DNA from 2 places in the Paenibacillus sp. FSL H8-0260 genome. Region 1 is predicted to be linked to the other one. Evidence: a T-box and tRNA genes for the amino acid it is inferred to sense, from the RefSeq annotation. Region 1 holds a T-box; the other holds one or more tRNA genes.
What was found. The T-box of region 1 lies ahead of metG (methionine--tRNA ligase). A T-box ahead of a tRNA ligase gene usually reads a tRNA of that ligase, here a tRNA-Met.
Positions count from the first base shown of each region.

Region 2: it encodes a tRNA-Met, which carries the amino acid that the T-box ahead of metG (methionine--tRNA ligase) is inferred to sense. The anticodon was not compared.

Region 1 is NZ_CP150298.1:4,195,091-4,200,634, reverse strand. It holds gene htpG (molecular chaperone HtpG) at 1-1,040, shown strand, start outside; gene MHI51_RS18610 (DUF4362 domain-containing protein) at 1,102-1,566, opposite strand; T-box leader at 1,692-1,953, shown strand; gene metG (methionine--tRNA ligase) at 1,998-3,644, shown strand; gene MHI51_RS18600 (LysR family transcriptional regulator) at 3,654-4,523, opposite strand; gene MHI51_RS18595 (ABC transporter ATP-binding protein) at 4,674-5,544, shown strand, end outside.
Region 2 is NZ_CP150298.1:5,979,542-5,985,085, reverse strand. It holds rRNA gene MHI51_RS26535 (23S ribosomal RNA) at 1-2,251, shown strand, start outside; tRNA gene MHI51_RS26530 (tRNA-Asn) at 2,312-2,387, shown strand; tRNA gene MHI51_RS26525 (tRNA-Ser) at 2,391-2,483, shown strand; tRNA gene MHI51_RS26520 (tRNA-Glu) at 2,502-2,576, shown strand; tRNA gene MHI51_RS26515 (tRNA-Val) at 2,632-2,707, shown strand; tRNA gene MHI51_RS26510 (tRNA-Met) at 2,725-2,801, shown strand; tRNA gene MHI51_RS26505 (tRNA-Asp) at 2,827-2,904, shown strand; tRNA gene MHI51_RS26500 (tRNA-Phe) at 2,915-2,990, shown strand; tRNA gene MHI51_RS26495 (tRNA-Thr) at 3,019-3,094, shown strand; tRNA gene MHI51_RS26490 (tRNA-Tyr) at 3,100-3,185, shown strand; tRNA gene MHI51_RS26485 (tRNA-Trp) at 3,192-3,265, shown strand; tRNA gene MHI51_RS26480 (tRNA-His) at 3,289-3,364, shown strand; tRNA gene MHI51_RS26475 (tRNA-His) at 3,408-3,483, shown strand; tRNA gene MHI51_RS26470 (tRNA-Gln) at 3,503-3,577, shown strand; tRNA gene MHI51_RS26465 (tRNA-Gly) at 3,584-3,658, shown strand; tRNA gene MHI51_RS26460 (tRNA-Cys) at 3,668-3,741, shown strand; tRNA gene MHI51_RS26455 (tRNA-Leu) at 3,756-3,834, shown strand; gene MHI51_RS26450 (AraC family transcriptional regulator) at 3,971-4,726, opposite strand; gene MHI51_RS26445 (BMP family ABC transporter substrate-binding protein) at 5,054-5,544, shown strand, end outside.

The sequences.
Region 1 (5,544 bases):
CAATCCTGTTCATTCCAGAAAATACGCCGTTTGACTATTACACAAAGGAATATGAAAAAGGTCTTGAGCTCTATTCCAATGGTGTGCTGATCATGAACAAATGTGCGGATCTGCTGCCTGATTACTTCAGCTTTGTAAAAGGTATGGTGGACTCAGAGGATCTTTCCTTGAACATTTCCAGAGAGATGCTCCAGCATGACCGTCAGCTGACTCTGATCGCTAAGAACATTAAGAATAAAGTGAAAAGCCAACTGCAAAGCCTGCTGAAGGATGAAAGAGAGAAATATGAGCAGTTCTATAATGCTTTTGGCAGACAGCTTAAGTTTGGTGTCTATAACGATTATGGGATGCACAAAGACACCCTTCAAGATTTGTTGATGTTCTACTCCTCTAAGGAGAAGAAGCTGGTTACGCTGGACGAATACGTCTCAAGAATGCCAGAAGATCAGAAATATATCTACTATGCTTCCGGAGAGTCGATCGACAGAATCGAGAAGCTCCCGCAAACCGAGCTTGTATCGGATAAAGGGTATGAAATTCTCTACTTCACTGATGATATTGATGAATTTGCGATCAAGATGATTCAGTCTTATAAGGAAAAAGAATTTAAATCCGTATCCAGCGGAGATCTGGGGATCGAAGCCGACGAAGCGGACAAGCCAACGGAAGCGGAAGAGAACGAAAACAAGGAGCTTTTTGAAGCGATGAAGGACATCCTGTCCGGCAAAGTGAAAAATGTCAAAGCTTCCAAACGTTTAAAGACTCATCCGGTATGTCTCTCTGCTGAAGGTGAACTGACAATCGAGATGGAAAAAATCCTGAAATCGATGCCGAATGGCCAAGAGGTGCAAGCGGATAAGGTACTCGAAATCAACATCCATCACGAAGTGTTCCAGTCCTTGAAGGCGGCAGCAGAGAACGACAATGAAAAGCTCGGTTTATACACGAACCTGCTGTACAACCAAGCCCTGTTGATCGAAGGTCTACAGGTTAGTGATCCTGTTCAATTCACCAATGATATTTGCAAAATCATGAAATAATATGAAGTACAGAGACCATCCAATTGTATTATGATTGGGTGGTCTTTTTTATTTCAGTATTTCATTTTGTTGTGCGAAAAAGGTAGTAATCAATTTCAGAGTCATTATTTGTGCAACCGCTGATCGAATAGATAATTTCACCTTGTGTGCTTTTTTTACTCGTCACTTCGGAGCAGGTATCGGTTCTGACTCCTGTGTTGCTTCCACCGAATGCATCATTAGAAGTATCATAGCTGTAATTAATCACGTTACCGTCAAATTTTAAATCCTTAAATATGGGATCGCCTTCATCTGTGTAACTTGTAACGCGTATATTGTCTGCTTTGTTGCTGGAGAGATTAGTTATAAATTTCTCGAATTTATCGAGGTTGTACACTTTTTCAAAAGAAACAATATCCCCTCTACTGATGGCTTCTTTGGAAGTATAGGGTTCACTTTTGGGAACAGAATTAACTTTATGATCGGAACAACCCCATACTCCTGCTAGTAAAAGAACAGATAGTGTAAGCAAATTTACTTTTTTCACTGAGGGACCTCCTTGTAACGTATTTATATAAAAGACGGAGATTAACTGGAAAAGTTACAGAGAGCTTGATGTTTCGCATTGACAATAAACAACAAATTGAGTATTATTTTCTCTAACTTGAATATGTAAAAGCAAAGAAGAGAAAGAGTACCACGGCAATTCTTTCAACAGAGAGCTCCGGTCGCTGAAAAGGAGTAAAGAAAACCCTTGGGAATATGGTCTCAGAGCTGCGCATCGAAACCTTATGGGTTGTAGGCTGCGCCGGAACCTGCATCCGTTACAGTGCTAGGGTATAAACGTTAATTAACGTCGTACCTGAAGAGGTAAATGTCATGAGGCATTTATAAAATTAGGTGGTAACACGTGAGTAGAACTCTCGTCCTTTGTGGATGGGAGTTTTTTTGTTGTCTAAAAAAAGGAGGAGAAGGTTAATGAGTAATGTGTTTATAGGTGGCGCTTGGCCGTATGCGAATGGATCTTTACATCTGGGGAGATTATCAAGTGTGTTGCCTGGGGATGTGCTGGCACGATATTTTCGCTCCAAAGGGGATAACGTATTATATGTATCAGGCAGTGATTGCCATGGCACACCCGTAGCAGTTCAGGCTGCGAATGAAGGGATTACGCCGGGAGCTTTTGCAAGCAGATATCATGAAGAATTTCTGAAGTGTTTTGAACAGCTGGGATTTAGTTATGATCTATATACTCGAACGGATCAACAGCAGCATCATAAGGTTGTGCAAGCGTTGTTTACAAAGCTGCTAGAGAATGGTCATTTATATAAAAAAACCATTGCTCAATGTTACTGCGAGGTGGATCAGCGCTTTTTGCCAGACAGATATGTGGAAGGGACTTGTCCGGTATGTGGTGAGCGGGCGCGAGGGGATCAATGTGATTATTGTTCTACGATTCTAGATCCTGCCGATTTGTTAGACAGAGTCTGCAAATTATGTGGGAATACACCAACAGAAAGGCCGACAGAACATTATTATCTTAGCTTATCTAATTTTCAGTCTGAATTAACGGAATATGTAGAGGAAGCACAATTTTGGAGAGAAAATGCTATAAAACTGACCAAACGTTATTTACAAGAAGAGCTGCAGGACCGCGCGGTAACAAGAGACTTGTCTTGGGGTGTAGATGTTCCTGTGGCTGGATTTGAAGATAAAAAAATTTATGTTTGGATTGAGGCGGTAAGTGGTTATTTATCAGCCAGTAAGCAGTGGGCTGCACAGTCCGGAGGAAGCTGGGAGGATTTTTGGTTAGAGGAAAAAGGGGCGATTACCGCTTATTATGTGCATGGTAAAGACAATATTCCTTTTCACACTTTAATATGGCCGGCTGTGTTATTAGGAGCAGGAGGTTTGCATTTACCGGACAGGATTATATCTAGCGAATATTTAACCCTTGAAGGGCAGAAATTCTCCACTAGCCGAAATTGGGCGGTCTGGGTACCTGATATTTTAGAGCGGTATCAGCCAGATTCTATTCGTTATTTCTTAATTGCCAATGGACCTGAGAAGCGGGACACGGATTTTTCCTGGAGAGAGTTTATTTATAGCCATAATGGAGAGCTGCTTGGAGCATTTGGTAACTTTGTGAACCGTTCATTGGCTTTTGTAGATAAGTTTTATGAAGGGAAAGTGCCAAATGGGCAATTAGATAAGGGGTGGAAGGACAATATCGACCTCTTGTATCTGGAATCAGGACGGCTTATTGAGGCTGGGAATCTAAAAGATGCGCTGGAGTTTATTTTTTCTTATGTGCGCAAGGCAAACCAGTATTTCGATCTGCAAAAACCATGGATACAGATAAAAGAGGATCAGGTTTCTTGTGATTCTGCAATATACACATGTGTGCAGATTATTGCGAACTTAGCGAATTTGTTGCATCCGTTTCTACCGTTCTCTTGTGACAAGATCAGGGGGTTCCTGTCGTTAGAACTACCGAATTGGCAGCCTTGCTCGGTGCCCCCTTACCAACAGGTTACTGATTTACAATTATTGTTTGAACGAATTGATATTAGCCGTATTAAAGAAGAAGAGGATAGGCTAGATCAACAGCAAGTGAATAAATAGAGCTGGTATTTATCCATTCCTGAAGCTTTCAATAAACTTGGAAGCCAATGATGATAAGTATTTATCCTTAATCCAGACGGCGGCGACCCGCGTGCGTAGTGATTCACTACTGATTTTTTTATAGATCAAATTACGGTTACTCGTTAATTCGAAAGCGGATTTGGGGATGATTCCAATGCCAAGACCAGCGTTTGCCCAGAGCAGTGTTGTTCTAGCATCATCATTCATACAGAAAATCAGCGGATCGAAGCCGTTCTCAAGACATGTTTCCCGGATAAGCTGCTCAAAACGGCGGTAGATAATAAGCGGCTTATCCTTTAACTCACCGATCTCAATAAAGTTTTCATCCGTTTTCCAGTCATACTCAGGTGTCATTACGGCAATCATAGGTTCAGCTTGTGTGTAAAGACATTCTAAATTTGTACCATTAAAGGGTGTCCTAACAATCCCGACTTCGACAATACCTTTATTCAGGAGGTCAATGATTCTAAAGGTATTTCCTTCATGAATCTCAAACTTCACACCTCTATACGTTTTGTGGAACTCACATAGCCGATCTTGAAGCAACGTAGCTCCAGAGGAAGAAACAGTACCAATGGCTAGGGTTCCTTTTAAACCTTTGACAAAATCAGTGAGCTCACGGGCAGTGGAATCTGCCAGCTCCAGGATTTGTTGGGCACGGTCCCGCAATATGGCTCCAGCTTCAGTGAGCTGCACGCTGCGTGGACCTCGTTCCACTAGCTTTACACCGAGTTCTTCCTCTAGGAGCTTTAGCTGCTGGCTCAGCGGAGGCTGGGCCATTTGCAGTTTTTTGGCTGCAGATGTAATCTGTCCTTCCTCAGCTATCGCCATAAAATATTTAAGTTGTCTAATATCCATATAAAAATCCTCCGAACTTGAGATATGCTAATCGTATGGGAGCGATACGAATCCAATATTATTAATATGTGAGTAGATATGCCATAATCATAACTGTTCTTATACATATTTCAAATGGTTAAATACTTCTTATGTTGGGTGTGGATGAATTTGTTCAAAATTGCAGTATATTTAAAGCCGTACAAAAAAGAAGCGATCATTGGACCGATCTTCAAACTGATGGAAGCGATTCTGGAGCTGATTTTGCCTACCATTGTCGCATTGATCATCAACAACGGGGTTGGCAATCATGACAGCGCCTATGTTTACCGCATGGGTGGCCTAATGGTGCTGATGTCACTGCTTGGCTTCGGCTGCTCCATGGTATGCCAATACTATGCAGCCCGGGCTTCACAGGGATTCGGTACGACACTACGCAATAAGATGTTTAGACATATCACCTCTTTGTCGTATGCTGAGCTGGATACCTTAGGTACACCTACACTGATTAATCGGATTACCAATGACGTAAACCAGCTGCAAATTGCTGTGGCTATGCTAATTCGTCTAGTTATTCGTGCACCGTTTATCTGTATCGGGGCTATCCTAATGTCCATGATTTTGGATTTTAGATTATCGCTGATTCTAATTGCGGCAACACCGGTTTTTGGCATTATTTTATATTTTATTATCACCCGCAGTGCTCCTTTGTACCGAAAATACCAGCAGAAGCTGGATGCCCTTGCGCTCGTACTGAGTGAGAATTTATCGGGGATTCGAGTGATTCGTGCTTTTGCCAAAAGACGTACAGAAAAAGAACGTTTTGATGCTTCGTCCGATGATTTGACTACTACAGCGATCCGGGTTTCGCGGATTTCAGCTTTGCTTGGGCCGATGACTACACTTGTAGTAAATGCGGCAATCATTGCTATTTTGTGGGTAGGCGGAATTCATATCGATGGGGGCCGATTGTCTCAAGGGGAGATCATTGCTTTCATCAATTACATCACTCAAATCTTGCTGGCGCTGATAGTGGTCTCCA
Region 2 (5,544 bases), 1.8 Mb from region 1:
CGAAAGCGAGTCTGAATAGGGCGAATTAGTATGTGGACGTAGACCCGAAACCGTGTGATCTACCCCTGTCCAGGGTGAAGGTGCGGTAACACGCACTGGAGGCCCGAACCCACGTACGTTGAAAAGTGCGGGGATGAGGTGGGGGTAGCGGAGAAATTCCAATCGAACTCGGAGATAGCTGGTTCTCCCCGAAATAGCTTTAGGGCTAGCCTCGGTATAAGAGTAGTGGAGGTAGAGCACTGATTGGGTGCGGGGTCCGCAAGGATTACCAAGCTCAGTCAAACTCCGAATGCCATATACTTATTGCCGGGAGTCAGACAGTGAGTGCTAAGATCCATTGTCAAAAGGGAAACAGCCCAGACCATCAGCTAAGGTCCCCAAGTGTGTGTTAAGTGGGAAAGGATGTGGAGTTGCACAGACAACCAGGATGTTGGCTTAGAAGCAGCCACCATTGAAAGAGTGCGTAATAGCTCACTGGTCGAGTGACTCTGCGCCGAAAATGTAACGGGGCTAAACACACCACCGAAGCTATGGCTAGATACGTATGTATCTGGGGTAGGGGAGCGTTGTGTAGGGGTTGAAGGTGTACTGAAAAGAGCGCTGGACACTACACAAGTGAGAATGCCGGTATGAGTAACGAAAAGATCAGTGAGAATCTGATCCGCCGAAAGCCCAAGGTTTCCTGAGGAAGGCTCGTCCGCTCAGGGTAAGTCGGGACCTAAGGCGAGGCCGAAAGGCGTAGTCGAAGGACAACAGTTTGAAATTACTGTACCACCGTAATCCGCTATGAGCGATGGGGTGACGCAGGAGGGTAGTGACGCGGACTGATGGATGTCCGTCTAAGCAGTGAGGCTGATGTGTAGGCAAATCCGCACATCATTAAGGCTGGGCTGTGATGGGGAGCGAAAATTATAGTAGCGAAGGTCATGATCTCACACTGCCAAGAAAAGCCTCTAGCCAGGAGAAGGTGCCCGTACCGCAAACCGACACAGGTAGGCGAGAAGAGAATTCTAAGGCGCGCGGAAGAACTCTCGTTAAGGAACTCGGCAAAATGACCCCGTAACTTCGGGAGAAGGGGTGCCCCGGTAGTGTGAATAGCACGAGGGGGCCGCAGTGAAAAGGCCCAAGCGACTGTTTAGCAAAAACACAGGTCTGTGCGAAGCCGCAAGGCGAAGTATACGGGCTGACGCCTGCCCGGTGCTGGAAGGTTAAGGGGAGTGGTTAGGGGTAACCCGAAGCTATGAACCGAAGCCCCAGTAAACGGCGGCCGTAACTATAACGGTCCTAAGGTAGCGAAATTCCTTGTCAGGTAAATTCTGACCCGCACGAATGGCGTAACGACTTGGGCGCTGTCTCAACGAGAGATCCGGTGAAATTTTAATACCTGTGAAGATGCAGGTTACCCGCGACAAGACGGAAAGACCCCATGGAGCTTTACTGCAGCTTGATATTGAATTTGGGTACGATCTGTACAGGATAGGTGGGAGCCGTAGAAATCGGAGCGCAAGCTTCGGTGGAGGCGCCGTTGGGATACCACCCTGATCGTATCTAGGTTCTAACCTAGTGCCCTTATCGGGTACGGGGACCGTGTCAGGCGGGCAGTTTGACTGGGGCGGTCGCCTCCTAAAGAGTAACGGAGGCGTTCCAAGGTTCCCTCAGAATGGTTGGAAATCATTCGCAGAGTGCAAAGGCATAAGGGAGCTTGACTGCGAGACCTACAAGTCGAGCAGGGACGAAAGTCGGACTTAGTGATCCGGTGGTACCGCATGGAAGGGCCATCGCTCAACGGATAAAAGCTACCCTGGGGATAACAGGCTTATCTCCCCCAAGAGTCCACATCGACGGGGAGGTTTGGCACCTCGATGTCGGCTCATCGCATCCTGGGGCTGAAGTAGGTCCCAAGGGTTGGGCTGTTCGCCCATTAAAGCGGTACGCGAGCTGGGTTCAGAACGTCGTGAGACAGTTCGGTCCCTATCTGTCGTGGGCGCAGGAAATTTGAGAGGAGCTGTCCTTAGTACGAGAGGACCGGGATGGACGTACCGCTGGTGCACCAGTTGTTCCGCCAGGAGCATGGCTGGGTAGCTACGTACGGACGGGATAAGCGCTGAAAGCATCTAAGCGTGAAGCCCCCCTCAAGATGAGATTTCCCAATTAGTAAGACCCCTTGAAGACGACGAGGTAGATAGGTTGGAGGTGGAAGTGCAGCAATGCATGGAGCTGACCAATACTAATCGGTCGAGGGCTTATCCTATATGTAGAATGCAGATTCGTTTCGGATTCAGTTTTCAGGCATCAAGCCTGGTATGAATATTCCCTGATAGCTCAGTTGGTAGAGCACTCGACTGTTAATCGAGTTGTCACAGGTTCGAGTCCTGTTCGGGGAGCCATATGGAGAGGTGTCCGAGTTTGGCCGAAGGAGCACGATTGGAAATCGTGTAGGCGCCACAAGCGTCTCGAGGGTTCGAATCCCTCTCTCTCCGCCACAAATTTTTAATTAGTATGGCCCGTTGGTCAAGGGGTTAAGACACCTCCCTTTCACGGAGGTAACATGGGTTCGAATCCCATACGGGTCACCAAATTTTCACTTGATTTATCCTAGTGGACTTTGGTACAATAACAATTGTTGTTTATGGAGGCTTAGCTCAGCTGGGAGAGCATCTGCCTTACAAGCAGAGGGTCGGGGGTTCGATCCCCTCAGCCTCCACCATAACACTTTCTTACTGACGCGGGGTGGAGCAGCCCGGTAGCTCGTCGGGCTCATAACCCGAAGGCCGCAGGTTCAAATCCTGCCCCCGCAACCAATTAACTTAAGCAATTATATCTTTTGGAACCGTGGTGTAGTTGGCCTAACATGCCTGCCTGTCACGCAGGAGATCGCGGGTTCGAATCCCGTCGGTTCCGCCATTTTCATCATGGCTCGGTAGCTCAGTCGGTAGAGCAGAGGACTGAAAATCCTCGTGTCGGCGGTTCGATTCCGTCCCGAGCCACCATTTATCATCACAAAAGAATGAGTGCCATGCCGGTGTAGCTCAATTGGTAGAGCAACTGACTTGTAATCAGTAGGTTGGGGGTTCAAGTCCTCTCGCCGGCACCATCCTTGGAGGATTAGCGAAGTGGCCAAACGCATCAGACTGTAAATCTGCTCACGTGAGTGTTCGGTGGTTCGAATCCATCATCCTCCACCAGTTTTTAGGGGCATAGTTTAAAGGTAGAACAACGGTCTCCAAAACCGTTGGTGTGGGTTCAATTCCTGCTGCCCCTGCCAAGTTCTTTCTAAAGTTTAATATGGCGGCCGTGGCGAAGGGGTTAACGCACCGGATTGTGGTTCCGGCATTCGTGGGTTCGAGACCCATCGGCCGCCCCATTTACTTTAAAATGAATAATGGCAACAATATCAACTTAATATGGCGACTGTGGCGAAGGGGTTAACGCACCGGATTGTGGTTCCGGCATTCGTGGGTTCGAGACCCATCAGTCGCCCCATTTTACTTTAAAATGTTATTGGGGATTAGCCAAGCGGTAAGGCAACGGACTTTGACTCCGTCACTCATAGGTTCGAATCCTATATCCCCAGCCATTTTATGCGGACGTGGCTCAGCGGTAGAGCATCGCCTTGCCAAGGCGAGGGTCGCGGGTTCGATTCCCGTCGTCCGCTCCAAGTTTTCATGGCGCCATAGCCAAGTGGTAAGGCAAAGCTCTGCAAAAGCTTTATCCCCAGTTCAAATCTGGGTGGCGCCTCCATTTAGTTCATATGTGCCGGCGTGGCGGAATGGCAGACGCGCTCGACTCAAAATCGAGTGGGAAACCGTGGAGGTTCGAGTCCTCTCGCCGGTATCTTAAAAAGGTTTGTAAGAATGCTTTTATAAGCAATCTTACAAACCTTTTTTCTTTATGTCCTTGGGTTTACAGCAGTAAGCCGTTGAATAGAGAGTTTCTCTATTTCAACGGCTTTTTTTAATCTGATTAGTGATTAACCTGATTGATTATTAATGCGGAATGCTCGCGGGGTATGACCTATTTCTCGTTTGAACATATTGCAGAATTGGGCATCGTTCACAAAACCTGCAGCAGCAGATACTTCAGAGATTTGCATCTGAGTATGACGTAATAGAGACTTTGCATAATCCAGGCGTTTTAACAGCAAATACCGCAGGGGTGAAGACCCGAAACGTTCTTTAAATAGATGGCGAAAACGATCGTAACTATATCCGGACATTTCTGATAGTGTTTCGACGGACAATTTATGGCGATAATGCTCATTCATATAATTAAGGACATATTGTACTCGATCTTCTGTTGGGGATTGATATCCAGAGGCACTAAGAAGCCTCATAAGATGGACGGTAATCTCGCTCATTTGTAGGTTTAGAAGCTCAGAGAATCCGTCTTGCTTGCGTGTAAACTCTGCTTTCATTCGCAGCAGGATTTGAAGAACGGTCTGATCTTTATCATCTTCATATACGCCGAGCAGATTACTCATATTAGGGTGTTCCGAGTGGAAGCCTACAAATAATACATTTGCATCCTCACGGTGGTGCTCGTCATGTTTATGATTGGGTGGCACAAGCGCGAAAGAAGAGGAGCGAAAATGGTAACTTCGTGGGCCAACATTGGTTGTCCCTACCCCCTGTAAATAATAGACTAGTTCGTAGCATTCATGCTGGTGTGGAGGGATATAAGTATTTAGCTCATGTGTGGCACTTACAATATATAGAACACGATCCATGATGATCCTCCAATACTTATGTTTTAGCCGAATCGTACAAAACAATGACCGAAATCATATAATTATTTTTAATAATATTTGTTATGATCGTATCAATAAATCCGAAAGTTCGCAACCTGACTGGCCATCTCGTTCGGAAATAAAGCGGATTATTAATAATAATGGTATTTTTATTGCTATTTTTGAGCCTAAACGTTAAATTTATTACTTTTAATAATACTTTATTTGGAAAAAAGAGAATTTCCATTTGAACCGTGAATTATACAATGGGTGAAGATGGGATTCTGCGGATTACTAACCAACTAAAATTAGGGGTGGAATAGAGTAATGAATAAAAAAGTTCTTTCTTTGTTGTTATTAATGGTGATGGTTCTGGTCACAGCATGTGGGAATAACACGTCCAATAACGGTTCTTCTGCGAATACTGGATCAAACGCTGCTGAGGGTGGAGAAACAGGTGCAGGGGATAAACTCAAGGTTGTATTGCTGATTCCGGGGACACTTGGGGATAAATCATTTTTTGATTCCGCTAATAACGGCTTGCAAAAGGTTAAGGATGAACTTGGTGCAGTAACAAAGGTTGTTGAAATGGGCGTTGATAAAACGAAATGGGAGCCTACATTTAACGATATCGCTTCCGAGGATTGGGATGTAATTATTTCTGGCGGTTCTGAAATTACAGAGATGTTTAATGCAACGGCAGAATTGTATCCAGACAAAAAATTCATTAATTATGATACCGACATCGATGAAGCACCAGATAACATGTACAACATGTCTTATGCGACAAATGAAGTATCTTTCTTGGCAGGTGCCGT